DNA from 4 places in the Micromonospora peucetia genome. Region 3 is predicted to be linked to each of the others. Evidence: riboswitches for the same ligand, from Rfam matches in the RefSeq annotation. Region 3 holds a riboswitch; each other region holds the start of a gene.
The links. Region 3 has a riboswitch for cobalamin ahead of GA0070608_RS26360 (ribonucleoside-diphosphate reductase subunit alpha). Riboswitches for the same ligand answer to the same signal wherever they lie in the genome.

Region 1: another riboswitch for cobalamin. It lies ahead of GA0070608_RS20900 (energy-coupling factor ABC transporter permease); the one in region 3 lies ahead of GA0070608_RS26360 (ribonucleoside-diphosphate reductase subunit alpha).
Region 2: another riboswitch for cobalamin. It lies ahead of GA0070608_RS32990 (ABC transporter substrate-binding protein); the one in region 3 lies ahead of GA0070608_RS26360 (ribonucleoside-diphosphate reductase subunit alpha).
Region 4: another riboswitch for cobalamin. It lies ahead of bluB (5,6-dimethylbenzimidazole synthase); the one in region 3 lies ahead of GA0070608_RS26360 (ribonucleoside-diphosphate reductase subunit alpha).

Annotation. Positions count from the first base shown of each region.
Region 1 is NZ_FMIC01000002.1:4,509,965-4,517,520, reverse strand. Features, by position in the region: gene GA0070608_RS20915 (KedN5 family methylcobalamin-dependent radical SAM C-methyltransferase) at 1-432, opposite strand, end outside; gene GA0070608_RS20910 (class I SAM-dependent methyltransferase) at 429-1,970, opposite strand; gene GA0070608_RS20905 (tetratricopeptide repeat protein) at 2,475-4,178, opposite strand; cobalamin riboswitch at 4,630-4,797, shown strand; gene GA0070608_RS20900 (energy-coupling factor ABC transporter permease) at 4,826-5,509, shown strand; gene GA0070608_RS20895 (energy-coupling factor ABC transporter substrate-binding protein) at 5,506-5,829, shown strand; gene cbiQ (cobalt ECF transporter T component CbiQ) at 5,829-6,572, shown strand; gene GA0070608_RS20885 (energy-coupling factor ABC transporter ATP-binding protein) at 6,569-7,408, shown strand; gene GA0070608_RS20880 (cobalt-precorrin-6A reductase) at 7,405-7,556, shown strand, end outside.
Region 2 is NZ_FMIC01000002.1:1,492,039-1,499,594, reverse strand. Features, by position in the region: gene GA0070608_RS06980 (ABC transporter substrate-binding protein) at 1-1,291, shown strand, start outside; gene GA0070608_RS06975 (ABC transporter permease) at 1,288-2,331, shown strand; gene GA0070608_RS06970 (ABC transporter permease) at 2,324-3,193, shown strand; gene GA0070608_RS06965 (ABC transporter ATP-binding protein) at 3,190-4,254, shown strand; gene GA0070608_RS06960 (ABC transporter ATP-binding protein) at 4,251-4,922, shown strand; cobalamin riboswitch at 5,004-5,184, shown strand; gene GA0070608_RS32990 (ABC transporter substrate-binding protein) at 5,214-6,227, shown strand; gene GA0070608_RS31910 (FecCD family ABC transporter permease) at 6,233-7,351, shown strand; gene GA0070608_RS06945 (ABC transporter ATP-binding protein) at 7,351-7,556, shown strand, end outside.
Region 3 is NZ_FMIC01000002.1:5,850,838-5,858,393, forward strand. Features, by position in the region: gene GA0070608_RS26360 (ribonucleoside-diphosphate reductase subunit alpha) at 1-1,510, opposite strand, end outside; cobalamin riboswitch at 1,731-1,946, opposite strand; gene GA0070608_RS26365 (golvesin C-terminal-like domain-containing protein) at 2,151-3,215, opposite strand; gene GA0070608_RS26370 (hypothetical protein) at 3,592-4,170, shown strand; gene GA0070608_RS26375 (VOC family protein) at 4,329-5,048, shown strand; gene GA0070608_RS26380 (GNAT family N-acetyltransferase) at 5,111-5,644, opposite strand; gene GA0070608_RS26385 (hypothetical protein) at 5,959-6,279, opposite strand; gene metH (methionine synthase) at 6,432-7,556, opposite strand, start outside.
Region 4 is NZ_FMIC01000002.1:1,813,293-1,820,848, reverse strand. Features, by position in the region: gene GA0070608_RS08545 (discoidin domain-containing protein) at 1-921, shown strand, start outside; gene GA0070608_RS08540 (crotonase/enoyl-CoA hydratase family protein) at 1,073-1,837, opposite strand; cobalamin riboswitch at 2,039-2,231, shown strand; gene bluB (5,6-dimethylbenzimidazole synthase) at 2,269-2,898, shown strand; gene GA0070608_RS08530 (Rieske (2Fe-2S) protein) at 3,026-3,877, shown strand; partial or broken gene GA0070608_RS08525 (LysM peptidoglycan-binding domain-containing protein) at 4,206-5,261, opposite strand; gene GA0070608_RS08520 (pilus assembly protein TadG-related protein) at 5,277-5,708, opposite strand; gene GA0070608_RS08515 (TadE/TadG family type IV pilus assembly protein) at 5,909-6,439, opposite strand; gene GA0070608_RS08510 (TadE family protein) at 6,424-6,876, opposite strand; gene GA0070608_RS08505 (hypothetical protein) at 6,946-7,149, opposite strand; gene GA0070608_RS08500 (type II secretion system F family protein) at 7,175-7,556, opposite strand, start outside.

The sequences.
Region 1 (7,556 bases), 1.3 Mb from region 3:
TATGTGGGTCACCAGCTCGTGGAAGGTGTGTTCGCCCTCGCCGTTGACCACGACGTCGACCCACGGGAATTCACGGAAAACCCGTTCGGACTGGTAGGCAACATGGTTTCCGCCGAAAACCACCAGTCCGCGCTTATTGACCTGCTTGAACGTCTCGGCCAGGGCTCCGAAGCTACGGTAGTTCCAACCGAGCACGGAGAACGCCAGCACGTCGGGGATTTCACCGCTCAGCAGTTCCTTGGCCATGTCCTGCAACTGCGCGCCGCCGCGGAAGTTGGAGATCTCCGCCTCGACCTCTCCGGTGAGGTCGACGTCGGCGTCGATCACCGCCTTCAGATAGCCGACGGCGAGCGGCATCGAGTCGACCGGCATGTCCCAAGCGCCCTGCTGCACCAATCTGATCTTCAACCCGGCGGTCGTCTCGCTCTTCATGCCCGCTCTCCTGGCGCACGCTTTTCCGCGTTGATGAAAAATGCCAGGCCGATGGACGACTCTTCGCGCACAACGAGCCCGGCCTGCTCCAGCCATCCCTTGAATTCGTCGAGGTCGTACATTTCAAGACCGTGCTCGGCCTGCGGGAGGTGAATCGAAGCGACGAAGTGCCGATAGATCGGGTCCTCGGAGTTGCGAAAGCTGTAGGTCGTGAACGTGCCTCCGGGTTTCAGGCACCGGGCGATCTCGGCGAACACCGGGGCGGTGTCCTCGTAGAGCATCGCGTGCGGCCCGTTCCAGCACATCACCGCACCCAGTGTGTCGTCGCCGAACGGAAGGTTCCGCGCATTCGTCACGACCGCGGGCACCTCCGGCAACCGGTCCCGCATCGACGCAAGCATCGTCGGCAGCATGTCCAGCGCGATCACTCTCTGATGCCCGACGGCCTGAGCGAGGGCCATCGTGAACCCGCCCGGTCCGGCGCAGAGGTCGAGCACCGGCCCCTCCGCCGGCCGTACGAGCTCGGCGATGCGCTTCGCCTCGAAGTCGGCCGACACCGGCCCGTCCCAGGTGAAGCCGCACAGCCGCTTGAAATTGGGCCGGGCCTTCGCCTCGATGAAATGGGACATGGTGGGGATCTTCAGAAGCTGGGACTGGAGACCCGCGTCGCCGTCCGGTGCGGTGAAGTAGAGCATCCCCTGCATGATCGGATATTTCTCGGCGCAGCCGGCGCAGCGGGCGAACCCGGACTCGAACGCCAGACCGCCGCCGCATTGCGGACAGCGGAATACCGCCTCGTGCCTGCGAAAGATCTCGATATCCGCTTCCGGCGGATCCGGGTAGCGTGGCGCGAGCGAGTCGGGCTCGATCGGCGTCGGCGCGCCATTCAGCACCGCCCAGTACGCCTTCGCGCCGGTGAATGCCAGCACGGAGGAGGTGTCCTTATGCCATTGCGCCTCGATCTGCTCGGCATTCAGCGTCTTGATGTGCGCTCGGTCGTGCGCACGCTCGGACTCCTCCATCTCCCAGGCCGCCGGATAGGGGAACACGCGGCCGATGTCCGGCTCCGGGTCGTTGGGGTCGAACGGGAGCAGGGCACGATCCAGCCGCGCCCGGTCGTCGAATTCGAGGCCGAGTTCGTCGGCCACCGCGAGGACGCGGTGCCTGTCGTCGGGAAAATGCGCGACGAGATACTGCAGGCCATGTGAGAGACCCAGCCCTTTCGGGGCACGCCGCCACAGTTCGAGATAGCGGTCGAGCCCGGCGCGGACCGCCGACTTCAACTTGCCGCCTGCGGCCGGATTCTCTGCCTCGGCGAGCAGCCCGAGGAGGATCGAAAGATGCCCCTGCCGCAGTTCGTCCACCTGGTCCAGGCACGCCACAAGATGTGGTACCGCGGGCAGTGCGAGCTCGGTCGAATCGCCGGGCCGCCACAGCGCAGCGACGAGCCGCTGGTATGCCTCCTCTAATTCGCCTGAAGGCGCGGCGACGAATGAGTCGACCAGTGTGGCGACTGGATTGGTGTCGGAACCAGCCATACCCTCACTCCTTAGTTAATCCACCGACGAGAAATCTCACCGAACCGCCGTATGCGCGGACCGTCCGGCTTGCCCTTTCTCCGGGCAACCATATTGCGATGTTTGCATAATCGAGCACACAGCGTCCTCTTCGAGAATGCTTGCTCCCGGTCGGTCTACCTGGTGCTCCCGCCGCGGCGACCGCGCAAGTCGGTCCATATAACGTAACGGGGTCCGCGTTGGCACTTTGTGGACGACGAACTGGGCAATCTGGAAGAACTCGGCGGCTACAGCTCGGATTCTCCCCAACCACGTCGCGGCCTACGTGATCGCCCTCGTGCTCCTACTGGCGGCCGGCGAGTCGATACGGGTCGGGTCGGCAGTTTCCCAGCCCACCTGAACGGTAGGCCCGGTGGAGCTACCGCTCTTGGACGGTCGTTCGATTCCACAGACCGAAAGGGGCAAGTCTTGCCAGATGGACTGGATGGCTGCCAACAACGGCGCCGACACCACCCTGGCCGGCGATCACCGGGACATGGCGCGACGGCAGCGGGCCAGTTCCACACGTAGGTCGCGGCGCAGCGACCGGTCCACATCGGGTTGGGTGAGCGCGTGGGTGAAGTCGCGGGCGGCTTCTTCCCACCGTCCGAGCCGCGTCAGCGCCGTGCCGCGGTTGTAGCGGGGCACAGGTGCTGCCGACAGCGCGACCGCCTGGTCCAGGTCGGCCAGGGCGGCGGGCACGTCACCGCGTTCGAACCGGATCGCGGCACGGTTCGTCCAAGCTTCGACCAGCTCCGGATCCCCGGCCAGCGCCTGGCTGAACAGGCGGTCGGCTTCGGCGAGGCTGCCGCGCTCCGAGCGGATCAGCCCGAGGGTGCACAGCAGCGCGGGCTCCTGCGGGGCCAGCACCAGCCCGGCCCGCGCGTCCGTCTCGGCCTGATCGAACGCGTTGCGTCGAACGTGCAGGTTGACCAGGGCGATCCGGGCGTCGAGGTGCCGGGGGTCGATTGTCAGCACACGTTCCAGATCGTCACGCGTCCGCTCGGCACGGCCCCTCTCCTGTTGGAGCATGGCCCGGTTGTAGTACGCCTCCGGCAGGTGTGGTCCCAGGCGGATCGCGGTGTCGTAGTCCCTGATCGCGGCCCGTGGCCGCCCCGCCGCCCGATGCAGGGCGGCCCGGTCCACGTAGTACTCGCAGTTGTCGGGGTCCTGGGCGATCACGGTGTCGAGGTCCGTCAGGGCCTGCGCCGGATCGCCCAGGGCGAGATGCACCTGCGCCCGGTTGTGGCATAGCCGGGCCAGGTCCTGCGGGCGCTCGCCGGGGGCGAGCACCGCGGCCAGCCGGGCCAGCCCGTCGTCGATCAGCCGGAGCGCGGAGGCGGGATCGCCCTCCCTGCTGTCCAGCAGGGCCAGGCCCTGCTCGTAGAAGACGGTGGACAGCACCCGCTGCCGCGGGTCGTCCAGCCCGGCGGCGAGGTGAAGCGCCTTCTCCAGCCAGTGCCGCGCCTGCGCCGGGTCCTGGTCGGCGGCCGGCAGGTGCCGGGCGTACAGCATGGCGGTGGCGTACGCGGCCGACATGGCGATCTTGGGGTTGTCGGTGACGGCGCGGGCTTCGTGGTAGAGGTCGAGGGCTTCGGTGGGGCGGTCCAGCGCCGCCAGGGCGGTGGCCAGGCCGGTGGTAAACGCCCACCAGTGCCGCAGGTCGCCGTCCGGAGTCACCGCGGCGCGCCCGCGTCGGGCGGTTCGGGCCGCGTGATGATAGAAGCCGCGGGCCAGACTGTCGCCCAGGGCCGTGCGCATCGTCTCCAGTGTCGGGGCGGCCGTTGCCGCCCGGCGGGGGCCGCTGTCGTGCAGGTCGAGGCTCACGGGAGACGGGCCGAGTCGGCGCGTCAGCGCGTCCAGTAGCTCGCGGGTGGTTTCGTCGGCGCTTCCGACGTGCGTGAACCGCACCGTGACCGGGCGACGGAGCCGGTCTGCCCAGACCGCCACGAACTCGGCCGCACCGTAGGCCAGGTAGGCGGTGCGTCGGGCCGGATGGAACCGGATCGGCTCCTCCTCGGCGGCCGGTCGTGCCGTGCTGTCCAGGCGGGGAGCGATGGCGTGCAGCTCGATCCTGTGGCGGGACGCCAGGCGGGGGCGGTCGGCGGCGATTCGGCCAAGGAAGGCCGCGACTCCGGCGTACGGCCCGTGATCGCGGTGGCAGTCGTAGCCGCCCGGCTCGTCGGTCATGGCCGGGCCGATCGCCGCAGGGGCGGGCGCCCGGGAGCGCCCGCCGTGTCGGCTGCTACCAGCACCACTCGATCCAGAGCCGACGGGCCCCGGACAGCAGGCGCAGCGAACTCTTGCGACGGACGGTCATCTTCCTCATGAGACACCTCCATTGTGGATCACTCCGGGACGGATCAGAGCGTAATCGAGATCCTTGGATATGTGGAGATGGCTCGCGTTAGTGTGTCTGGAGCCCTGCACACTCATCGTCGCCGCCGACAGATCTCGTGTCGGCGAAAGCGTTCGTGTCCGGACACGGAACGTGAGGCTGAGGCCTGAGCAGGTGCGCCATGTCTGACGGTTCACGTTTCTTGGTCTCGCCGGAGCGGAGATCCGCCCGCTGAGCTGCCCTTCCCGGCGCGATCACGAACGCCCGGCCAGATCCAGGCTTGCCCCCCGGTGTCGGGGCTGGATAGCCTCTCGCCGTCAAGGTGTACGGGAATCCGGTGTGATACCGGTGCGGCCCTCGCCACTGTGACCGGGGAGCGACCTCCGACTATGCCACTGGGCTCACGCCTGGGAAGGCCGGAGGGAGCGTCGATCCGGGAGCCAGGAGACCGACCTTGACAGTGATCTCGTCCACGAGGTGTTGGAGAGGAAGGTCTTCGATGCACATTGCCGAGGGGTATCTCCCCCCGGTGCAGGCCGCCGCGTGGTTCGCGGTGTCCGCGCCGTTCGTCGTCCATGGCAGCCGGGCGCTGGTCCGCCAGGTCCGACGCGATCCAGAGTCGAAGCTGCTGCTGGGCGCTGCCGGAGCCTTCACCTTCGCGCTGTCGGCGTTGAAGATTCCGTCGGTGACCGGCTCCTGTTCCCACCCCACCGGGACCGGTCTGGGGGCGGCGTTGTTCCGCCCACCGGTAATGAGCGTGCTGGGCGGGATCGTCCTGCTCTTCCAGGCGGTGCTGCTCGCCCATGGCGGTCTGACCACGCTGGGAGCCAACATCTTCTCCATGGCGATCGTGGGGCCATGGGTCGCCTACGCCGTCTTCGTCCTGGCTCGGCGGCTGGGCGGCAGCCTCGAGGTGGGCATCTTCCTCGCCGCCGGGCTCGGTAACCTCGCGACCTACTGCGTCACCTCCGTACAGCTGGCCCTGGCCTTCCCCGACCCGGCCACAGGCCTGCTCGGTGCGGTCGCGAAATTCGGCGGCATCTTCGCCGTCACCCAAATTCCGCTGGCGATCAGCGAAGGGCTGCTGTCGGTGCTGGTGATCCGTCTGCTGGCCCGGATCAGCGGTGACGAGCTGCGGCGCCTCGGAGTCCTGCGACCGAAGACGGTGGAGGTGCCGGCATGAAGCGTTTCACCCGGATCAACCTGCTCCTGCTGCTGGCGGTCGTCGCGCTGGCGATCGCGCCACTGGTGCTGGGGCTCGGCGACTCCGCCGAGGAGCCCTTCATCGGCGCCGACGCGCTCGCCGAGCAGACCATCATCGAGGACCACCCGGACCACGAGCCCTGGTTCTCCTCGATCTACGAGCCGCCGTCCGGCGAGATCGAGTCCGGCCTGTTCGCGTTGCAGGCGGCGTTGGGCGCGGGCTTCCTGGGCTACTACTTCGGGGTGGCTCGCACCCGCGCCCGGCAGCGGCCGGCCGATACCGACACGTCCGTCGGCTAGTGTTCGCCCTTGACGTGACCGCGCACAACGGGCGGTGGCGGCTACGGCATCCCGGCGAGAAGGCGTTCCTCGCTTTCGGGCTGCTCGCCTGCGCGGTGGCGCTGCCGACCTGGCCGGGTGCCGTGCTGTCGGGCGGTACGGCCGCGGCGCTGCTGCTGGGTCCCGCCCGGGTGTCGGCGGTGGTGCTGCTCCGAGCGGCCCGGGTGCCGGTGCTGTTCGTCACCACCTCCGCGGTGCCGCTGCTGGTCGCGGTGCAGCCGTCGGGCGGGGTGAGCTGGAATCCGAACGGTGCCGGGGAGGCGCTGACCGCTACCGGCCGGGCGCTGGCCGCGCTGCTGTGCCTGCTGTTGTTCAGCGCCACGACCCCGCTGTCCGACGTGATCCCACGGCTGCGTCGGCTCGGGGTGCCGGCGGCGGTCACGGAGGTCGCCGGCGTGACGTACCGGATGATCTTCCTGCTCGTCGACAGTCTGCGTACGGTGCGGGAGGCGCAGGCCGCGCGGCTTGGCTACCGGTCCTGGCGCACGGCGTACCGGTCACTGGCGGGGCAGGCAGCCGCCGTGTTCGTCCGGGCCTTCGCCCGCGCCCGCCGGCTGGAGGAGGGGCTGGCCCTGCGGGGCTACGTCGGTTCGCTTGCCGTGCAGGTCGAACCGCGGCGCGTCTCCCCCGGCTTCGTGGCAGCGACCCTGGCGCTGCTGGCCGCTGTCGTCGTCGCCTCGCTCAGACTGCGGGGACCTTCGTGACCGACGTCCTGCTGCGGCTGTCCGGGGTGGAATTCGCGTACGAACCGGCACGGCCGGTACTGACCGACGTCACGGTCGATGTCGAGACCGGACGGCGACTCGCCGTGCTCGGGCCAAACGGCGGGGGAAAGACGACCCTGTTCCGGCTGGCGGTCGGAGCGCTAGCCCCACAGGTCGGGCACGTCGAGGTGGCCGGCAAGCCGGTGCGGCGTACCCGGGCGGGGCTGCTCGCGCTACGCCAGCGGGTCCAGCTGGTTCTGCAGGACCCGGACGACCAGTTGTTCTCCGCCAGCGTCCGGCAGGACGTGTCGTTCGGGCCGCTGAACCTCGGACTGTCCGACACGCAGGTGCGGCAGCGGTGCGACGAGGCGCTCACCGCCCTGGGCATCAACGCGCTCGCCGAGCGGCCGCCCCACCTGCTCTCGTACGGGCAGCGCAAGCGGGTCGCGATCGCCGGAGCGGTCGCGCTGCGGCCGCAGCTGCTGATCCTGGACGAACCGACCGCAGGCCTGGACCCGGCGGGAGTGGAGGCACTGCTGCACACCCTGGACGATATGCAGACGACCGGCACCACGGTGATGATGTCCACCCACGACGTGAACCTGGCCTTCCGCTGGGCGGACACGGTCGTGGTCGTGTCCGGTGGCGGCGCACGGACGATGCCCGTCGCCGAGGCCCTCGCCGACGCCGCGCTACTCGCCGGAGCCCAACTGGCCCCCGCCTGGGCACCCCTGGTGCACCGGTTGCTGGATCGGTTGCCGGGCCTGGACGGTGCCCGGCCACGCTCTGCCACCGAGCTGGCCGCCCTGCTCGACGCGGTGGGAGGGGCCGGATGAGCGGGGCCACACGGCGGGTGCTCGTCCTCGGCGGCACGGCGGAAGCGCGCGCCCTCGCCGCCCTGCTCGTCGAAGTGCCGGGCACCGTGGTGGTGTCCTCGCTGGCCGGACGGGTGGCCGATCCCCGCCTGCCCGTGGGCGAGGTGCG
Region 2 (7,556 bases), 4.4 Mb from region 3:
CGTGCTGTTCCACGACGGAAGCCCGTTCACCGCCCAGGACGTGGTCTTCACCTACCAGTCGGTGCTGGACCCGAAGGTCGACTCCACCCTCCGCTCCGACCTGGACATGCTCGCCTCGGTCACCGCGCCCGACCCGTCGACCGTGGTGTTCAGCCTGAAGTACGCCTACGCGCCCTTCGCGCAGCGGCTGGCGTTGGGGATCGTGCCGGCGAAGGCACTGACCGGGCAGGACATCAACAAGGCCGAGTTCAACCGCAAGCCGGTGGGCACCGGCCCGTACCGGGTGACGTCGTGGACCCCGGGCGACCGGCTGGTGCTCGCGGCCAACGAGAAGTACTGGGGCGGCCGGCCCGCCAACAGCGGCGTGGTGGTCGCGTTCGTCGCCGACGACAACGTGCGCGCGCAGCGGATGCGGGCGGGAGAGTTCGACGCGGCGGAGCTGGCCCCGAAACTGGCCACCGGGTTCGACGGGCAGGCCGGCTACCGGGTCCAGCGGGTGCCCACCGCCGACTACCGGGGCGTGATGCTGCCGATGGGCAACCCGGTCACCGCCGACCTCGCGGTGCGTCGGGCGCTGAACGCGGCGGTGGACCGCGCGGCGATGGTCACCGGCCTGCTCGGCGGCGCGGGCGAGCCGGCGTTCGGGCCGATCCCGCCCAGCTCGGAGTACGCCGATCCGTCGATCGTCGGCAAGCCCACCGCCGACCCGGCCGCGGCGACCGCCGCTCTCGACGCCGCCGGCTGGAAGCCGGGCCCGGACGGGATCCGGGTCCGGGACGGTCGGCAGGCCGCTTTCGCGCTCATGTACCCGGCCACCGACAGCCTGCGCAAGGAGTTCGCCCTCGCGGTGACCGCCGACGCCAAGAAGGTCGGCATCAAGATCACCCCCGAGGGACTGACCTGGGACGCGATCACCCCCCGGATGAAGAGCGACGCGCTGATGATGGGCTACGGCACCCCGTACGACCCGGACTTCGTCACCTACAAGCTGTTCGGCTCCGCCTTCGCCGGCCAGGGCTTCTTCAACCCCGGCTCCTACCGGTCCGAGGTGGCGGACAAGGCGTTGCAGGATGGCCGCGCCAACGCCGACCCGGCCACCCGCAAGGCCGCGTACGCCACGTTCCAGAAGCAGCTCGCCACCGACATGCCGTGGGTGTTCCTCAACTATCTCCAGCACACCTATGTGGTGAAGGACGCCGTCGCCGGGGTGACGCCGCGGGTGGAGCCGCACGAGCACGACGTGGCCAACAGCCTGTGGTGGAACATCCACACCTGGACGAGGAAGTCGTGACGACACCCGCCCCGACAGTCGCGCCAGCCCCGGCGAAGACCACCGCCGGGCGCCGGCCGCGTCGGTTGGCGGGAGCCGGCACGGTGGTCCGCCGTCGGCTGCTGGTGGCCGTGCCCATCCTCGCCGCCACCAGCATCGGCATGTTCGCCCTCGGCGCGGCCTCGCCCATCGACCCCGCCCAGCAGTACGCGGGCGCGGCGGCGTTCACCGCCAGCGAGGAGAACCTGGCGCAGATCCGCGCCAACTGGGGTGTCGACGACCCGCTGCCGGTGCAGTACCTCCGCTGGGTGGGCAACCTGCTCCAGGGCGACCTGGGCTGGTCCACCAGCCGGCACGAACCGGTCACCTCCGTGCTCGCCGCCCGCGCCGGCTGGACCCTGCTGCTCGTCGGCGCCGCCCTCGCCCTCGTCCTGTTGGCGAGCCTGCTGCTGGGCACGCTGGCCGCGTACCGGCGCGGAGGCTGGTTCGACCGGGCGCTGCGCGCCACCGCGTACGCCGTGCAGTCGATGCCGGTGTTCTGGATCGGGCTGGCCGCGATCGCCCTGTTCGCCCTCACCCTCGGCTGGCTGCCGGCGGGCGGGCTCACCGACATCACCGCCACCGGCACCGACCCCGCCGACGTGGCCCGGCACCTGATCCTGCCGGTGGGCGTGCTGGCGATCTCCCAGACGCCGTGGTTCGTGCTGTTCATCCGGGACGCCGTCGCCGAGAGCCTCCGCGACGATCACGTCCTCGCCGCCCGGGCCCGGGGGCTGCCCGGCCGTACCGTCCTGTTCGGCCACGCCCTGCGTACCGCCCTGCTGCCGTTCCTGACCCTCGTCGGCACCCACCTGCCCGAGCTCATCGGCGGCGCCGTCCTGGTGGAGACCGTGTTCTCCCTGCCCGGTCTGGGCGCGGTCACCGTCCAGGCGGCGCTGGGCAGCGACTTCCCGTTGCTGGCCGCCACCACCCTGGCCACCACCGTCGTGGTGCTGACCGCGAACCTGGCCACCGACCTCGGCTACGCCGCAGCCGATCCCCGGGTACGCCTCGATGACTGACCTCTCCCTGCCCGCCCGGGTCCGGCGGTCCAGGCCGCGTACCGGCCGGGCCGGTGCCGTCGTCGCCTGGGCCGTGCTCGTCGGCGCGGGCCTGGCCTGTCTCCTCGCCCCCGTCCTCTGGCCGCTCGACGAGAGCGCGGTGGACCTGGCCCGCACCCGGTTGGCGCCGTCCTGGGCGCACCCGGCCGGCACCGACGACCTGGGCCGCGACGTGGCCCACCGCAGCCTCTACGGCCTGCGGGTCTCGCTGCTCGTCGGCGCGGTCGCCGCGATCGTCGCCACCGTGATCGGCGGCCTCGTCGGCGCGGTGGCCGGCACCCTCGGCGGCTGGGTCGACCGCGTGCTGATGCGGGTGGTCGACACCATCGCGGCGTTGCCGCACCTGCTGCTGGGCATCTTCATCGTCGCGATGCTGCGTCCGAGCCTCGGCGCGGTGATCCTGTCGATCGGGCTGACGCACTGGCTGTCCACCGCCCGCATCGTCCGGTCCGAGCTGCTGAGCCTCCGCACCCGGCCGTTCATCGACGCCGCGATCTCCGGCGGCGCCAGCCGCCCCCGGGTGATCCTGCGGCACCTGCTGCCGCACGTGCTGCCCCGGTTGGCGCTGGCCACCACGCTGATGGTGCCGCACGCCGTCTGGCACGAGACGGCGCTGTCCTTCCTCGGTCTCGGTCTGCCCCCGCACCTGGCCTCCGTCGGCAACATGATCAACGACGGGCAGCGGTCCCTGCTCACCGGCGCCTGGTGGGCGAGCATCGTGCCCGGTCTGCTTCTCGTCGTCGTCACGCTGGCCCTGGCCGCCCTCACCGGCCGGTGGCGCGACCGTCTCGACCCGCGAGTACGAGCGGAGCTGAACCTGTGACCACCACCCGCGAGCCCGCCGCCGTACCGGCCGACTCCACCGCGACGCCCGACTCCACCGCCATGACGAGCGGCACCGCCGGCACCGGCACCGATGGTCGGCCCGCCCTGCTGGAGGTCGACGGGCTGACCGTCCGCTTCCAACTCCGCGACGCCGTGGTGCAGGCCGTCACCGACCTGCACCTGACCGTCCAACCCGGCGAACTGCTGGCGGTGGTGGGGGAGTCCGGCTGCGGCAAGTCGGTGCTCGCCCACGCCCTGCTCGGCCTGCTTCCCGGCAACGCCACCGTCACGGGGCACGCCCGCCTGCGCCCAGCCGCCGGGGAGCCGGTCGACCTGGTCGGCGCCTCCGAGCGTCACCTCGCCCGCGCCGTACGCGGACGCGCGGTCGGGCTGGTGCCGCAGAGCCCGGCCACCGCGCTGACTCCCGTACGGACGGGGCGGCGGCTGCTGGAGGAGACCCTGCGCGCCCACGGGCGTACCCGGCGTGAGGCGCCCGCGGCGGCCGAGCGGGTCGCCGCCGACGTCGGTCTCGACCCCGTCGACCTGGACCGCTATCCCCACGAGCTGTCCGGCGGCATGGCCCAACGCCTGGCCACCGCCCTCGCCCTCGCCCCCGACCCGCCGCTGCTGCTCGCCGACGAACCGACCACGGGCCTTGACCGTCCCCTGGTCGACCACACCCTCGACCTGCTGCGCCGCCGCTGTGACGCCGGTGGCGCCGTCCTGCTCATCACCCACGACCTGGCCGCCGCCCGCCGGGTCGCCGACACCGTGGCCGTCATGTACGCCAGCCGGATCGTCGAACGGCGGCCCACCGGCGAGCTGTTCGCGGCGCCCGCCCACCCCTACACCGCAGGCCTGCTCGACGCCCTGCCCGAGCGGGCCTTCCGGCCGGTCCCCGGCCACCCGCCGATGCTCACCGACCTGCCCGACGGCTGCGCCTTCGCGCCGCGCTGCGGGCGCGCCACCGACCTCTGCCGCACCCCGCCGGTGCCCTCGGCGGGCGTCCCGGGCCGGGCCGCCTGCCACCACCCGCTGACCCTCGGAGCGCCGGCATGACCAGCACCGCGCTCGCCGTCCACCAGGTCGCGGTCTCCTACGGCGGCCGGCGCGTCCTCGACGGCGTCGACCTGCGCGTCGCCCCCGGCGAGACGGTAGGGCTGCGTGGGCCCTCGGGCAGCGGCAAGTCCACCCTCGCCCGGGTCCTCGCCCTGCTGCACGCCCCCGAGGCCGGGCACGTCACCCTCGACGGCCAACGGGTGCCGGGCGCCCGGCACCGGCTGCCCGCCGCCGTCCGTACCCGCGTCGCGATCCTGTTCCAGAGCCCCCGCGCCGCCACCGACCCCCGGCTGAGTCTCGCCGACATCATCGCCGAACCGCTGCGCGCCACCGGCACACCCGAGGAACCGGCGCGAGCCCGGGCGGCGGAGCTGGCCGACCTCGTCGGCCTCACGCCCGACCTGCTCGCCCGCCGCCCGCACGCGGTCAGCGACGGGCAACTGCAACGCGCCTGCCTCGCCCGCGCGCTGGTGCACCAGCCGGACTACCTGCTCTGCGACGAGGCCACCGCCATGCTCGACGCCTCCACCCAGGCGTACCTCGCGGCCGTCATCACCGACTACCAGCGGCAGCACGCGGCCGGGGTCCTGCTCATCACCCACGACCCGGCGCTGATGGCCCGCTGGGCAACCCGGGTGGTCGACCTGCCGTCCCCGCCGCAGTCCTGACAGGGCGGTGTCCGGCCGAGCGCCCTCGGTTCGACCGTCCCCGATGGTGTTCGTCACCGTGACTTCCGGGCCGGCGGGCGGCTATGGTGACGCTGCCGTGGTGTTCGGGAAGCCGGTGGAAGACCGGTGCGGCCCTCGCCACTGTGATCGGGAAGTTCGCGGCCCTCGTCGTAAGAGGTCACTGGGCGTCACACGCCTGGGAAGGCCGGCCACGGACGCACCTCCCGTCAGCCAGGAGACCGGCCACGGCACTGCGATGACCCGTCCACGAGGTGTTGGAAGGCAGTCCCGATGCGCGTGCGCGCTGTGCGGTCCACCCTGTCCCGGCGCGTTGCCGCGCCCCTGTCCGTCCTCGTCGTCCTGCTCGGCGCGTGCGCCACGGACGATCCGGCCACGACGCCCCCGCCGTCCGCCGCCCCGGTCACGCTGACCAACTGCGGTACGCCGGTCACCGTCCCCGCCCCGCCCGAGCGGGCGGTGACCCTGAACCAGCCCGCCACGGAGATCATGCTGGCGCTCGGCCTCGCCGATCGCATGGCCGGCACGGCGTACCTGGACGACGCGATCCTGCCGGAGCACGCCGTCGCGTACGCCGCCGTGCCGGTGCTGTCGGACAGGTACCCGGCGAAGGAGAAACTGCTGGAGGCGACACCCGACTTCGTCTACGCCTCGTTCCACAGTGCCTTCGGCGACGAGGGTGTCGGCGACCGCGCCGCGCTGTCGGGACTCGGCATCGGCACGTACCTCTCGCGGGCCGGATGCCCGAAGCAGCACCGGCCGGCGAGGCTGACTGTCGAGGACGTGTTCGCCGAGATCCGGGACGTGGCGGCCGTCTTCGGGGTGCCGGAGCGGGCCGAGAAGCTCATCGCCGACCAGCGGGCCCGGATCGCCACGGCCGTCGCCCGGATCGGCGGCGCACGGGACGTCTCCGTGCTCTGGTGGGACGCCGGCACCGACGCCCCGAGCGTGGGCGCCTGCTGCGGCGGCCCCAACATGATCATGTCGGCCGTCGGGGTGGGCAACGCCTTCGGCGACCTCACCGGCGGCTGGGCCAACACCAGCTGGGAGGCGGTGGCGGACCGAGACCCCGACGCGATCGTGCTGGTCGACGCGGGCTGGGACCCGGCCGCCGCGAAGCGGGCCTTCCTGACCCGGCACCCCAGCCTCAAGGACCTGCCCGCCGTGGCCGGGCAACGCTTCGTCGTCATCCCGTTCTCGTCCACCTCCGCCGGCGTACGCGTCGTGCTCGGCGTCGAGGCGCTGGCCGCGGGCGTGGCGCAGCTCCCCGCCGGGGCGGACCGCTGACCGCCGTGGTCCGCCGCGCCGCCGCCGATCCGACCTACCGCGCCGCCGCCGACCCGACCCGGCCCACCGACTCCGGACCCGTCCGCCAAGCCGGGTTCCGCGCGACGCACCCGGTCGGCCTGGCGGCGCTGCTGGTGGCCCTGCTGGCGGGTCTGGTCGTGTCGATCGGCGTGGCCGTCACCGTCGGGCCGGCCGACATTCCCGTGTCGACGGTCTGGTCGGTCGTGGCCGACCGCCTGGGACTCCCGCACGCCGAGGTGCCGCTGCTGCGTGAGCACATCGTCTGGCGGCTGCGCCTGCCCCGGGTGCTCGGGGCCGCCGCGGTGGGGGGCGGGCTGGCCGCCGTCGGCGCGGTGATGCAGACCGTCACCCGCAATCCGCTGGCCGACCCGTACCTGCTCGGGGTCTCCTCGGGGGCGTCGCTCGGCGCGGTCGCGGTCCTCGTCCTGGGCTTCGGCGGCGGGGTCGCCGCGCTCACCGGGGGCGCCTTCGCCGGGGCGCTGGCCGCGTTCGCGGTCGTGGCCGCGGTGGCCGGCCGGCGGGCCGCGCTGGCCCCCACAAGGGTGGTGCTGGCCGGCGTGGCCGTCGCGCAGCTCTGCGGGGCGGCGACCTCGTTCGTCATCATCTGGGTCGCCGACCCGCACGCCACCCAGAGCATCACCTTCTGGCTCTCCGGCTCGTTGGCCCGCGTCGACTGGAGCGCCCTGGCCTGGGCCGCGCCGGTCCTGGCCGCCGTGCTCGCCCTGGTGGCGGCGCACGCCCGCACGCTCAACGCGTTCGCCTTCGGCGAGGACGCCGCGGCGACCCTCGGTGTCCCCGTCGCCCGGGTGCGGTGGCTGCTGCTGGTCGCCACCGCGCTGCTCACCGCGGCGCTGGTCGCCGTCAGTGGCGCGGTGGGCTTCGTCGGGCTGATCCTGCCGCACGCCGCCCGGTTCCTCACCGGGGCGGACCACCGGCGCCTGCTGCCCGTCGCGGTCCTCGTCGGGGCGATCTTCCTGGTCTGGGTGGACACCGCCGCGCGGACCGTGTTCGCGCCCCGGGAACTGCCGGTCGGCGTGCTGACGGCGCTGCTCGGGGTGCCCGCCTTCGTGGTGCTACTGCACCGCCGGAAGGTGCGTGGCTGATGCTCGCCGTCACCGGGGTGTCCTGGTCCGTCGCAGCCCGGCGGATCCTCGACGACGTCACCTGCGCGGTGCCGGCGGGCAGCCTCGTCGGGCTGCTCGGCCCCAACGGCTGCGGCAAGACCACCCTGCTGCGCATCGTCGCCCGGCTCGCCGCGCCGGACGCCGGGCTGGTCACGGTCGGCGGCGACGACGTCGCCGCCCTGCC
Region 3 (7,556 bases):
CCTGTAGGCCCATCAGCCCGAGCCCGACCGGCCGCCAGCGGGGATTGCTCGCCGCCGCCTGCGACGTCGGGTAGTAGTTGATGTCGATGACCCGGTCGAGGAACGTGACGGCGGTGCGGACGGTGGCACGCAGCCGCTCCCAGTCGATGCCGCCAGCGGTCAGGTGGGCGGCGAGGTTGACCGAGCCGAGGTTGCACACGGCGGTCTCGGCGTCGCTGGAAACCTCGATGATCTCGGTGCACAGGTTGGACAGGTGCACCACGTTGCCCGGCTCGGCGGTCTGGTTGCACAGCCGGTTCGCGGCGTCCTTGAACGTCATCCAGCCGTTGCCGGTCTGGGCCAGGGTCCGCATCATCCGCCCGTACAGCTCCCGGGCCCGGACCTGCCGCACGTACCGGCCCTGTTCCTCGGCCGCCCGGTACGCCGCGTCGAACTCATCCCCCCACAGGTCCGGCAGCTCCGGCACCACGTCCGGGTCGAACAGCGACCACACCCCGTCGGACTCCACCCGCCGCATGAACTCGTCCGGAATCCAGTTGGCCAGGTTCAGGTTGTGGGTCCGCCGGGCGTCCTCGCCGGTGTTGTCCCGCAACTGCAGGAACTCCTCGACGTCCGGGTGCCACGGCTCCAGGTAGACGCAGGCCGCACCCTTGCGCCGGCCGCCCTGGTTGACCGCCGCCACCGAGGCGTCCAGCGTCCGCAGCCACGGCACGATCCCGTTGGACTGCCCGTTGGTGCCCCTGATCAGCGCGCCCCGGGAACGGACCCGGGAGAACGCGATGCCGATCCCCCCGGCGAACTTCGACAGGTTCGCCACCTGCGCGTACCGCTGGTAGATCGAGTCGAGTTCGTCGCGCGGGGAGTCGACCAGATAGCAGGAGGACATCTGGGTGTGCCGGGTGCCGGAGTTGAACAACGTCGGCGAACTCGGCAGGTACGCCAGGCTCGACATCAACCGGTAGAACCCGATCGCCTCGTCCGGTGTCTGGGACAGGCCGCAGGACACCCGCAGCAGCCAGTACTGCGGGGTCTCCAGCACCAGCCGGCTCGTCGGGTGGCGCAGCAGGTACCGGTCGTAGACCGTGCGTAGCCCGAAGTACTCGAACCGCAGGTCGCCACGCGGATCGACGGCGTCGTCGAGGGCGGCGGCGTGGGCGGCGACGAACGCGGCGGTGTCGTCGCCGATCAGGCCCTCGGCGTGGCCCCGACGGATCGCCTCGCTGAACGAGCCGATGTCCTGCCTGCGGACCTCCTTGTCGACGTACCCGGCCAGCAGGCGGGCGGCCAGCCGCGAGTACTGCGGCTCCTCACCGATCATCTCGGCGGCGGTCTGGATGGACAGCCGGTCCAACTCGGCCGTCGTCGCTCCGTCGTACAGGCCGCTGATCGTCCGGGTCGCCACCCGCAGCGGGTCGACGTCGGCGAGGTCGTCGGCCCACCGCTCGACGGCCCGGACGATCCTGTTGACGTCGACCGGTTCGGTGCCGCCGTCGCGCTTGCGGACGTGCATCTGCGGCCGCCGCTGGCCGGCCAGGGCCGCATCGTCGGACGCCGTACCGGCGGCCGGAACAACCTCGGTGACTGTCACCACTCACTCCTCGCGAGCCTTGATCCCAGACGGACTTCCTGGGCACGCGGGGAGCGGACACCGACGACGACGCGGCGCGGGGCACGCGTCGGGATGGCGTCGGCCGTCCCACGCGGCCTCGGACCGCCACACACCCGGATGCGGGCGTACGGCGCACTGGCAGGTCTTCGGACTCGCGGGCGTGACCGGACTTCGCCGGTCTCCTACTGGCCGTCGCTTCCCAGGCCGCGGGCGGCCCAGTGCTGATGACGGCGGTCGTTCCCACTCACCGCTGCGGGGCAGTCCCGGATTCCCACCGGGTTCCCTCTTGCCTCGACCGCCCCGGATGAGCGGTCGAACCAGCTGCGCCGACACCATATATAGGGACAGCGCCGTTGTCACACCCAACATGTCGGTCTCGGGCGTGTCGACGGCGACCCGGGTGACGCCCGTCGATCGCCCCCTGGGCGGCCTACCGCCGCCGGTGACGGTGGACGGCCGGTGGGCGCCGCGGGACGCCTACGCCAGACGGGCGGGCCGGGCCGCATCCTCACGCGACCCGACCCGCCCGTCTGGCGTAGCGCTAGACCCGGGTGACCCGGACCGCGTCGGCCACGACGTAGCCGGTGGCGCTGGTCCAGCGACTCACCCCGACCACGTTGCGGTCGCCCGCGGCGAGGGGGAAGTCACCCAGCGAGCGCCAGGTGCCACCGTTGGAGCGCTGGTCCACATTGACCGTACGGTTGCCCGCGGAGGTGACGACGACGTGCGGAGCCGAGCTGCTGTAACCGGCGTCGGCGGGGTACCGCACCTCGACCCGGTAGTTCCCGGCCGCCGGAATGTTCACCTTGAACCAGGCGGCGTCGCTGGCGGGCGTGGGGTTGGCGAAGCGGTAGTCGGCCCCGTAGCGCTGGGCCGAGTAGGAGGACGTGCCCCAGTTGGTGCTCGCCGTGAACCGCCCCGCGGTGGCGTTGTCCACGATGACGCTGAACGTGGGCGGGTTGGGAGTGCTCAGGCCGAGGTAGGCGGCGATGCCCTGCGCGTGCCCCCGGGCGGTGGCGGTGATGAAGTCGGCCCGCTTGAGCAGGTTCGCGTCGGCGAGGGTGTCGATGAAGAGATTCTCGGTGAGCACCGAGGGCATGGCCGCCTCGCGCAGCATGTGGAAGTTCGCGGTCTTCAGCCCCCGGTCGGTGACCGAACCGATCGTCCGCTGGGCGGCGATCACCCTCGGGTGCAGCGCGTTGTGCAGGTTGACGGTGGCGCCGCTCGCCGTCGGGTACCGATAGCTCTCGAAGCCGGTGCCGCCGCCGGAGTTGATGTGCACGCTGACGAGCAGGTTCGCGCCCCACGCGTTGGCGTCGTCGGTGCGGTAGGCCAGGCTGCGGGTGATGTCGGTCGTCCGGGACATGCGGACGTCGACACCCCAGTTGGCCAGCAGGATGCTGCGCAGTTGCAGGGAGATGTCGAGCGTCAGGGCCTTCTCCTGCAGCCCGTTGCCGACCGCCCCGGGGTCGGTGCCGCCGTGGCCCGGGTCGATGTACACCTTGGGCAACGCAGCCCAGGCAGGGCTGGCAACGACGGGGACGGCCGCAGCACCGGCAATGGCCGCCAGCAGGGTACGCCGCCGAAGCGTCGGGTTGTCGCGCATGAGCACCTCGTCATCAGGAACCGAAGAGATCGACAGTGCCCGCAATATAGCGGCAGATCGATGCCCGGTGAAAGATGTCTACGTAACTTGGTCCAGCCGACGAAGATTTTCGCCTCCGGAACCGGTGCGCCCTGCCGGCGACAGGTCAGCACCCGCCCCGCTCGGGCAGGGGCGCCGGCCACTCTCGACCGCGTGCTGGGCGCCGCCGCTCCTGCGCCACGTACCGGGACCGCGGGTCGCGGCAGTTGAGGACGTGCGCGTTGGCCGGCCCGTCCCACGTGGCCGTACGCTCGCGGTTCCCCAAGAACTCGTGCGGTCGAATAGCCTCGCGCCTGTGACCGCAGGGCCTGCCCAGGATTTCGCGCTCGTATCGCGCATGCGTAGCTGGTGGGTGCTGGCGTTCGTCCTGCTGTCCGTCGCGGTGTCCGGCGCCTTTCTGGTGTCGTGGGTGTCCGCGCCCGCGCCCAGCGAGCGGAAGCTGCCCACACCGCTACGGGACCAACTCGCCGCGCGGGTCGTGGAGACGCTCGAACACGACCCGACCTTCCGCACCGAAGTCACCCGGGAGCCCGGTCCACGGCCTGTCTGTGTGGCCTCTGTGTTCGGGGTGGCGCCAGACTGGGCCGCCACCGTGGACGAGGCCCGCACCATCTATTCGTGGGTGAACTGCTCCTGGCTGAGTCCGGCAGATTTCGCCAAGGGGCCGGCTGGCCTCGACATCAGTCAACTCTCCGGGCTGTCGATGCCGGTCGCCCTGCAACCGGGCCCACCCGTCACCTATCAGGCCCCAGGCGATGGAGGAGAACACGCGGACAGCATCCGGCGGATCTTCCCGAAGCCGCTGGAAGACGCCGCCTTCTCCCACCCGGTCCCGTCGCTCAGCCACGCGCTGCACAAGCGGATCCTGCATGTAATCGGCTCGCCGCCGCTCCCGCCGTCCCCCTCACACTCCTGACTACCCCGGCCATCTCGGTGCTCGCTGTGCCACCGGACCGGAAGACGGCCCAACCGTCGCCGCTGTTCTTCCGGCCCGTCGACCGTTCGGGTGCCTGAAGGAGATGATCGGCTATTTCCATGTGCGGCGGGCACCCCGCGACGCCTAGGAAGGGAGGCATGACCAACGAGGTGACCGTTCCGCTGCTGCCCTGCGCCTCCGTCGACGACATCGTCGCCTTCTATGCGGTTCTCGGGTTTCGTACGACCTACGAGCAGCGCAAACCCAACCCATACGTGGCGCTGCAGCGTGAGGATCTGCACCTGCACTTTTTCGAGATCGCCGGGTTCAGCCCGGATCAGTCATACGGCTCCTGCCTTGTGCTCACCTCGGACATTGATGGACTGCACCGGGCGTTCGCCGCCGGCATGCGCGCCGCATACGGCAAGGTGTTGGTGTCCGGGACACCGCGCATGACCCGCCCCAGGGCGCGGAAGAACTACGACGGGTTGGGCGGGTTCAGCGTCATCGACCCGGGCGGCAACTGGATCCGCGTCGTTCAGAACACCACCGCTGCTCCCCAACCGGCGGCCACGCCCCCGAAGCCTCTGGCCAAGGCACTGGCGAACGCAGTCGTGCAAGCCGATTCCAGGGGCGACATCCCACAGGCCGTCCGGATCCTCGACAGCGCACTGGCCCGCCTGCAAGCCGACGACGACCCGGTCACGCAGGTGGAGGTCCTGGTCTACCGCGCCGAACTGGCGATGGTGTTGCACGACTCCGAAACCGCGGCCATAATGCTGGACCGCGTCACACACGTCGTACTCAGTGAAGACGAGACCGAACGGGCGATGTCTACGTTCGAAGCCGCCGCCGACCTCGCAGCGGCACTACGGTGATCCGGCGTACGCAAACGAGCTTCCGCACATCGACCCAGGGTGGCCAGCTCGGGCGGTTGCGGTCAGTTCGCGTCCCACTCGGTGGCGAGCAGCCCGAGAATGACCTGATCAGCGAAGTCCCCATTCACCCATGCCGCACGGCGCAGGGTGCCCTCGGGCACGAACCCCGCCTGGGTGGCTGCTCGTATCATCGCGGCGTTGTCGGCCAGCGTCTCGACCTGCAACCGTTGCAGGCCGCGCACCACGAGGCCGTAGTGGCACAGCACCCGGATGACGTCGGTGCCCAGCCCACGGCCACGGAAGGCCGGCCGCAGCGAGATTCCGATGTGAGCCGTTCTGTTGTGCAGGTCGATTCCCCACAACAGCGCCTCGCCCGCCAGTTGGTCATCGGCGAGCTGCACCACCGAGAAGCAGGCGGCATCGTCGGTGGGGTCGGAAACCGTGTATGGCGACGCGGCGGAGCCGGGTGCGATCGGACGCCACGGACGGGAGTCCGCCTGTGACCGGGTCGCGACATCGTCGTAGAGCTCAGATTGGAGGACGGGAACGTCGGTTTCGTGTCGGGCCCGCAGCCCGATCTTGTTGCCACGCAGCATGCCGTGTTCCTACCCGATTCGACCTGTCATGATCAACCTATTTGTTCGCGGGCAGCCCGGGCGCAGAGGTTCCAGGGCCCAAGGCGGCCGTAGGCCGTCGCGATGCGACGCACCCTTGAGGTTGGAAGGGCAGTCCCGCAACGACGCCACCGCGCCCCACCACCCCGGACCGACGCCGACGCCTTCAGCACGGCACGCCCACCCCGGTCGACAGCGACCCACCCGACGGCACGGCATGCGCCGAGCGGGCCGCGCGGCAGCTCAGGCAGGGCGACGACGCGGTGGCCGCTGCTGGGCTGGCACCAGTCGCTGGGTTACTCCCGCGATACGACGAACCAAGCCAGCACAGCTACGGCAACCAGCATTGCTACCGCCAACAAGATGCCCGAGATCAGGAAGGGCATGGGTATGAGCGACGTGCCTTCCAGGATCAGCTGGCTCGCGGCAACCAACATGACGCCGACACCGACGCGGACCTGTCGGGATTGCTGGATCTCCGTCGGATGTGCGGGCCGAGCCCAGGTAACGGGAAACCGTCGCGACACGGCGAGACGGACGCCGAGTACGAACAGGAGAAAGAAGAAGATCACGAGCAGCAGGCGGAAGACGACCAACACGGAGTTCGCGTCTCTCATGCGGCCATCATTGACGGGGGCGTCAAAGCTTTTTTGCACGAGCCATCGCACGATGACTTGCGGCGGCTACCTGACCTGCGGCCTGGAGAAGGCATGATCATGGTTCAGCTCCTCCGGACGACCTAAATTGCAGGTCAGAGCACCTGCACTCGTCACTTGGCGTTGAAGTAGCTTGCCTCCGGGTGGTGCACCACGATCGCGTCCGTGGCCTGCTCCGGCATCAGCTGGAACTCCTCCGACAGCTGCACGCCGATCCGATCCGCGCCGAGCAGCTCCACGATCTTCGCCCGGTCCTCCAGATCCGGGCAGGCAGGATAGCCGAACGCGTACCGGCAGCCCCGGTAGTCGTTGCGCAGCAGACCCGCCAGCTCCGCCGGATCGCCGTCGGCCACCGTACGGCCGCCGGGCAGGGTCAGCTCGGAGCGGATCCGCCGGTGCCAGTACTCCGCGAGGGCCTCGGTGAGCTGCACGGACAGCCCGTGCACCTCCAGATAGTCGCGGTATTCGTTGCGGGCGAACATCTTCGCCGTGTACTCGCTGATCGGCTGTCCCACGGTGACCAACTGCAACGCCACCACGTCCAGCTCGTCGCCCCGCGGCCGGAAGAAGTCGGCCAGGCAGAGCCGCCGCTCCTGCCGCTGTCGGGGGAAGGAGAACCGCGCCCGCTCGGAGTGCCCGTTCTCGTCCAGCAGCACCAGGTCGTTGCCCTCGGCGTACGCCGGGAAGTAGCCGTAGACCACGGCCGCCTCCAGCACCTTGTCGGCGATCAGCCGGTCCAGCCAGTAGCGCAGCCGGGGCCGACCCTCGGTCTCCACCAGCTCCTCGTAGGACGGGCCCTGCCCGCTGCGGGCGCCCCGCAGGCCCCACTGCCCGAGGAAGGTGGCCCGCTCGTCGAGCAGCGCCGCGTAGTCGGCCAGCGGCACGCCCTTGACCACCCGGGTGCCCAGGAACGGCGCGGCGGGCACCTCCACGTCGGTGGCCACGTCGGAACGGACCGAGGCGTCGTTCAGCTCCGGCAGCGACTCACTGACGATCGCCCGCTGACGATCGCGACGTGCCCGGCGGGCCGCGAGCGCCGCCTCCCGCTCCGCGTCGATCACCGGCGCCCCACCGCGCTTCGCGGTCATCACCCGGTCCATCAGCGACAACCCCTCGAAGGCGTCGCGGGCGTAGTGCACCTGGCCGGGGAACATCGACCGCAGGTCGTCCTCGACGTACGCCCGGGTCAGCGCCGCCCCGCCGAGCAGCACCGGCCAGCGCTCCGCGACCCCGCGCGA
Region 4 (7,556 bases), 4.0 Mb from region 3:
GCCGGATCGTCGTTCGCGAACTTCGCCTACTTCGGCAACTACACGTCGCGGATCGACGGGCCGGGCAAGGTGTTCGACTTCTCCAACGTGTCGAACATCGTGATCGACAACATCTGGAACGAGCACATGGTGTGCCTCTACTGGGGCGCGAACACCGACCACATGACGATCAAGAACTCCCGGATCCGGAACATGTTCGCCGACGGCATCAACATGACCAACGGGAGCACCAACAACCTGGTCAGCAACAACGACGCCCGGGCCACCGGTGACGACAGCTTCGCGCTCTTCTCGGCGATCGACGCGGGCGGCGCGGACATGAAGGACAACGTCTACGAGAACCTGACCTCGACCCTGACCTGGCGGGCCGCCGGTGTCGCGGTCTACGGCGGCTACGGCAACACGTTCCGCAACATCTACATCGCGGACACGCTGGTCTACTCCGGCATCACCATCAGCTCGCTCGACTTCGGCTACCCGATGAACGGCTTCGGTGCCGACCCGCCCACCCGGTTCGAGAACATCTCGATCGTCCGGGCCGGTGGGCACTTCTGGGGCGCGCAGACCTTCCCGGCGATCTGGGTCTTCTCCGCCTCGAAGGTGTTCCAGGGCATCCGGGTCAGCGACGTCGACATCGTCGACCCGACCTACAGCGGCATCATGTTCCAGACCAACTACGTCGGTGGGCAGCCACAGTTCCCGGTCACCGACACGGTCTTCACCAACATCTCCATCAGCGGAGCCCGCAAGAGCGGTGACGCGTACGACGCGAAGTCCGGCTTCGGTGTCTGGGCCAACCCGATGCCGGAGGCAGGGCAGGGGCCGGCCGTCGGGTCGGTCACCTTCAACAACCTTCGCCTGAGCAACAACGCGGTGGACATCCAGAACACCACCCCGACGTTCACCATCAACCGCAACTGACCCACCCCGGTCGCCCGAGCGGCGGCCGGACTCCCGGGCGGTGCGGCCACTGGACACCCGGTGGCCGTACCGCCCGACCCGTCGGGCCGCCCGACCCGTCGGCCCGGGCGTGCGCTGGCCGGGGCGCGATGCCGGTCGGGCCTCCGCCCGGTCAGTGGGCCGGGGCGCCGTGCCGGCCGGCGCCGGCGGCGAACCGGGCCGCCCCGGCGATCGCGTCGGCGGCCAGCGACTCCATTCCGTACGCCAGCTCGACCTCCAGCGCCGCCTCTTCCGGCAGGCCGGCGCCGGCGAGCAGCGCCGCCCGGTCGTTGCGCAGGCAGGTCTGCGGGTGCCGGGCGATCTCGGCCGCCAGCCGCTCGGCCGCCGCCCGGGACTCACCCGGCGCGACCAGCCGGTTCACCAACCCCATGTCGTACGCCTCCTCGGCCGGCACCGGACGCCCGGTGAGGATCAGGTCCATCGCCCGGCTCTCGCCGATCAGCCGGGGCAACCGGACCGTGCCTCCGTCGATCAACGGCACCCCCCAGCGGCGGCAGAACACCCCGAGCACCGCGTCGGACTCGGCGACCCGCAGATCGCACCAGAGCGCCAACTCCAGCCCGCCGGCAACCGCGTGACCGGAGATCGCGGCGATCACCGGCTTGCTGAGCGTCATCCGGGTCGGACCCATCGGGCCGTCCCCCTGCGCCTCGACCCGGTTGCCGCTCGGGGTGCCGATGGCCTTCAGGTCGGCCCCGGCGCAGAACGTGCCGCCGGCCCCCCAGAGCACGGCCACCGAGGCGTCGGGGTCGGCCTCGAAGGCGTGGAACGCGTCGGCCAGCGCCCGGGCAGTCGGCCCGTCGACCGCGTTGCGGGCCGCCGGCCGGTCCAGGATCACCGTGGTCACCGCTGCCGCGCGTTCGACGCGTACCCCCATCGGGACAGCATGCCCCGGCGGTGCCGGTGGCGCCAGGGTGTCAGCGCCGGCGGCCTGCGCCGGGCGGACCAGCGCCGGCCGACCAGCAGCGGGCGGGAGGAGAGTGCGTACACCCGGACCACAGTGGCCGCGGACGGCCGCGACCGGATTTCCATGCCCGCCCGGCCGGGGCGGGCCGGCCGGCGCTAGCATTCCCGACGGCACGATCATGTGAGGTGCCCCGCGCGAGCGGGGAGAATCGGGAAGCCGGTGCGAATCCGGCACGGGCCCGCCGCGGTGACCGGGGAGCCACCGTCCACGCGTACGCGCAGCCACTGGTCCGGACGGACCGGGAAGGCGGACGGCCAGGCGTCGATCCGGGAGTCCGAAGACCGGCCTCGCGTCCGGTGCCCACCCCTTCGGGCGTGGGCCGAGCGCAGCGGGAGCCTGCCTTGGATCTTTACGACGTCATCCACCGCCGTCGGGACGTACGCGCCCAGTTCACCGGGGCGCCGGTGCCCGAGGAGAAGCTGCACCGGGTGCTGGCGGCGGCACACGCCGCACCGAGCGTCGGCTACTCGCAGCCCTGGGACTTCGTCGTGGTCCGTGACCCGGAGCTGCGCAGCCGGTTCCACCGGCACGTCCACACCGAGCGGGACAGCTTCGCCGCCACGCTCGAAGGGGAAGCGGCCGAGCGGTTCGCCCGGATCAAGATTGACGGGGTGCTGGAGTCGACCCTGTCGGTGGTGGTCACCCACGACCAGGCCCGGGGCGGCCCCGCCGTGCTCGGCCGGCACGCCATCGCCGACACCGGGCTCTACTCGACCTGCCTCGCCATCCAGAACCTCTGGCTCGCCGCGACCGCCGAAGGGCTCGGGGTGGGCTGGGTGTCCTTCTACCGGGAGCCCTGGCTCGCCGACCTGCTCGGCATCCCCGACGGGGTCCGGCCGGTGGCATGGCTCTGCCTCGGGCCGGTCACCCACTTCGAGCCCGTCCCCGATCTGGCCCGGCACGGCTGGCGGCAGAAGCGCCCACTGGCCGAGGCGATCCACCACGACCGCTGGGCGGCACCGGGGAGCTGAGCCGTCCGGCGGCGTGCTCCCGCCGGGCGCGTCCCGTTACGGGCCGGCCGGTGGTGTCGTCACGTAACGCTGCGGATCTGTCACCGCCGACCGGTTTGCGGTCACTCCTGCCGGGAAGGCGGTACGGGTGCGAGCAATACTGACGAAGATCGAGCAGGCTTCCGGCCTGGACCGGGTCGGTGACCGGTTGCAGCGGGCCGTCCAGACCACCCTCCGACCGCAGCGGGTCCGTGACCTGTTGCACGGCGTCTGGCTGGGACATCCGCTGCACCCGGCGATGGTGCAGGTGCCGGTCGGCGCGTGGATCAGCACGGCGGTGCTGGACCTGATGCCGGGGCAGCGCCGGGCCGCCACCACTCTCTGCGCGGTGGGCACGGTCAGCGCCCTTCCGGCTGCGGTCGCCGGCCTCAACGACTGGGCGGCACTGGCTCGCGACCAGCGCCGGGTCGGCCTGGTGCACGCCGCCGCCAACGGCGTCGGCATGGCGTTCTACGCCGGCTCGGTGGCCGCCCGGATGGCTGGCCGGCACAACCTTGGCCGTACGCTCGGCTTCCTCGGGCTCGGTGCCGCCAGCATGGGGGCGTACCTTGGCGGGCACCTGGCGTACTCGCAGGGCGCGCAGGTCAACCAGAGCATCTCCGAGCTGCACCGGATGACCGACGGCTGGCACTCGATCGCGGACATGGCCGCGCTGCCGCAGCGCGAGCTGATCACCCGCGAGGTCGACGACGTCTCGGTGATCCTCTACCGGCACGGCGACGAGGTCACCGTCATGCTGGAACGCTGCCCGCACCAGAGTGGCCCGCTGGGCCAGGGCGAGGTGCGGGAGATCGACGGGCACGCGTGCGTGGTCTGCCCGTGGCACGGCAGCACGTTCCGGCTCAACGGCGGCGAGGTGGTGCACGGCCCGTCCGGAAACGACCAGCAGGTTCTGCCGACCCGCATCGTCAACGGTGTCCTGGAGACCCGCCTCCCCTGACCTGTCCCGCTCCCAACCCGGGCCCTCGCCCCCCTCTGTTCATGCGGGCGGGTCAGGAGCGGCGGTGGCGGCCGGTCGGGATGTCGCGGACAGCGTCGACGTGGGCCCTGTCGTGGCTGGTCGGGTGCGCGAGGTCGTGGGTACCGGTGTCGGAGGCGCTCTGGCCGGTCGCGATCGCGTTGCCTCGCGGGGCGGCGCCGGTGCCCCGGTTTCCCGCGCCGCCCCCGGTCGCGGCGGTGCCGGCGCGGGTGCCGGCGCGGGTGGTGGCGTCACGGCGGGTGGTGGCGTCACGGCGGGTGGTGGTGCCACGGCGGGCGGCAGCGGTGGTGCGGACGGCGCCGGCCGGTACGTGGCCTGGACGACGGCGCAGGCCCAGGACCGCACCGATCTGCGCGCCGACGATGCTCGCCACCGCCAGTACGGCGGAGACCGCCAGCGGTCGGTTCACCCGATCGGGCTCGCCGGCCCGCGCGGCTCCCACCGTCACCGTCGGGACCTCGCCGGCGTTCGGGTCTGCCTGGGGCGGCGCCGGAGCCTCGGCCCCCGGTGGGGGCGGGGTCACCCCGGCCTGGTCGGGCGCTGGCTGCGGGGCCGGCCGGACGGGCGAGGGCGGTGTCGGGCGGGAGACGAGGCGCCCGGTGGCGTGCCGGCGGGCACCCTGGTCCTCGGCGTTCCCAGGAAGCCTCAGCAACTGGCCGGGGTGGATCCGGTCGGGGTCGCCGAGTCGGTTCAGCTCGGCCAACTCCCGGTAGTCGGCGAACTCGTCCAGGTAGCGCTGGGCGACGGCACCCAGGTGGTCGCCCCGGGCCACCCGGTAGACCGCCACACCGTCGTCGAAGGTGGCCTGATCGGCCGGGGCGGTCGCGGCCGGCCGAGCAACCGGGGCGGTCGCGGCGGGCGGCGCAACCGGGGCGGTCGTGGCCGGCCGGGCAGCGGGGGCGGTCGCGGCCGGGGTCGCCGGCAGGGCGTACGGGCCGGCGACCGTTGTCGCCGCGCTCGCCGCCGGACTGGCCGCGAGGATCAGCGCCACCGAACCGACCAACGCGGCGGCGGCCCGCTGCTGGCGACTCATCCCCGGCAACCGGGGTGCCGGCCGGCGTACCACCTGTGCGCAGAGTTCGACCAGTACGGAGAAGGCGAACGTGGCCCAGCCGAACCAACCGGCCAGCGCCAGCGCCCGCAGGAAGAGCCGCCCGTCGTCGCGGCTGGTCAGCGTCGAACCGATCTCGGCGACGGTGGGCAGGTGATCGGGCAGCGGGTTGCCGGCGAGGGCGAGCAGCGCCACCGGCGCACCGACCAGCACCGCGCAGAGCACGACGAGCGCACCGAACCCGGTCAGGACGCGTCCGGCCCGCCGTACGGCGGAACGCCTCGATGCGGCCATGGCAGCCTTCCCTTCCTACGGTGCCCCGGTGAGCGGCCGCGCGGTCGCCTCGCCGGAGACGGTGACGGTCTCGTCGAAGCCGAACAGAGCGAGCATGGATCTGCGGTGCGTGACGGTGACGCGTACCCGGATCCGGGTCTCCCCGTCGACGACGGGGAAGCTGACGGTGTGGCCGGCGGCCCCGGCGGCGGTGAGGTAGCCGGCGACGGCCCGGCGGGCCTGGGGCCGGTCGATCCGGGTCGGCCCGCCCTCGATGGCGGTGGCCCGGTCGATGGCCTGGCCGCCGGCGCGGGCGGCCTCGGCCGCGAGGTTGTCGGCCCGCTGCAACGTGCGCAGCTGCCCCGCGCCGTCGAAGGCCAGGCCGATGATGGCGAGGACACCGACCATCGCCACCGCGAGGAAGATGCTCACCCGGCCCTGGTCGCGCCGGCCCGCACCGGGGCCCACCCGGGCGAGGCCGCCATCTTCGGCTACCTGGGCGCCCCGCAGGGCCAACGCCTTGACGAGCAGCAGCAGGACGAGGTCGCCACGGCCCTCCGCGCCCAGTTCGGCCCGGCCGGTCCGAGGTAGGGCCGAGTTGGCCGCGGTGGACCTTCCACCGGGTCCGCCGCTCCGGGTGCCGGTACCGAGGCTGGTCGCCACGCTCATCACACGCCACCCGGGTTCGCCGCGGAACCTGCTTCAGCGGTCCCGGCCCCGAGCGCTCTGCTCCGGTAGCGGTCCAACGGCGACGTGAAGCTCGCCGACACCTGCCTGTCGGCGGGCATCCCCGGCAGGACGGACAGGTGCAGGTCCCGGTAGGAGACCGTGCAGGAGATCCGGACGGTGACCGAGGCGTCCCGCCCGGCCGGGCTGCGGAACGCCCTGTCGAAGCTGGTCGGGGCGCCGCGTACCGCGCCGCTGAAGGTGACCCGCGGGGTGCCGGCGCAGTCCAGGCCGCGCCAGTCGAGCTGCCGGAGAGCCGCGTCCCGGGCCTGCACGCGGGCGGTGCGGGCGTCCCGGGAGATCGAGGCGGCACGGGCGGCGTCGTGGGCGGCGGCGTCGATCGCCTCGGCCGCGACGGCGGTACGCCCGGCGACGCCGGCCAGCACGATCAGCGCGATGAAGGCCGGGGCGAGGACCGCCACCTCGATCGAGACCGAGCCCCGCTCGGCGGTACGACTCACGGCGTGGTCCACCGTTCCACGGTCCCGTGGGCGGTCTGGAGCACCGGGAAGCTGACCCCGGGGACAACCGACAGGGACCGCCCGCGCACCGTGCAGGTCACCTCGGTCGCGGTGCTCTGGCAGCTCGGGGCGGGGTCGTCCCAGTCGACGAGCCAGCCACCGGCGGCCCGCAGGAACCGGGTGGCCCGGTCCTCGCCGGCTCCCGGTGGGGCCTGGTGCAGTCGCTGCGCGTTGACCGCGCTCTGTGCGGCGTTGAGCGCGGTGGAGCGGGCGACGAACCAGGCCGCCGTCTGGATCGAGGCGAAGAGCAGCAGCAGGATCACCGGCATCGCCACCGCCAGCTCGACCGGGTTGGCTCCCCGGTCGGCCCCGCCAGCCGTGAGCCGCCGGGCGGCAGTCGGACCGGGGCGCCGCGCGGTGGTCGGACCGGGATGCCGGGCGGCGGCCAGGGCGGGGCACCGGGCGGCGGTGGCCGCCCGGTGCCCCGGCGCGGAGTCTGCTCGGCGCACGGCTCAGCGTTACTTCGGGTCCTGGTGCTTCGGAATGTTGGTCATCCAGTCGTTGGCCGCAGCGAGGGCGGCGGCGGTGACCGCCATCGCGACAGCCACCAGGCCGAAGATGATCACGGCGGTGGGTACGGGGCTGTCGCCGCGCTCGCCGTCCTTCCGCAGTTCGGCCAGGCGCGTCGTCAGCGCGACGTGCAGGTAGGTGATGACGGACATGACGTGCTCCTTCTCTCGGGGCGGATCACAGGCGGGCGATGAACGGGTAGACGGCGAAGCCGAGCAGGACGAAGACGAGCAGGGCCCCGGGGATGTCGAGCCGGCTCGTCACCCCCTCGGCCCGGGCCAGGTTGTCGGTGCGGATCTGGTCGCGCAGCGAGTCGGCGCGGCTGCGCAGGGTCTCGTGCACCTGCGCGCCCTCGCTGCCGGAGGAGCGCATGATGGCCCCGACATCGCCCAGTTCCGTGATGCCGATGCGCTCGGCGAGGTCGCGCAGCTCGTCCCACGGCGAGTGCATCTGCATCTGGGCGATCCGCAGGGACTCCGAGATGCGGTCGAAGACCCAGCCGTCACAGACCGCCGCCGCCCGCTCCAGCGACTGCACCGGCCCGTGCGCGGCGGAGAGC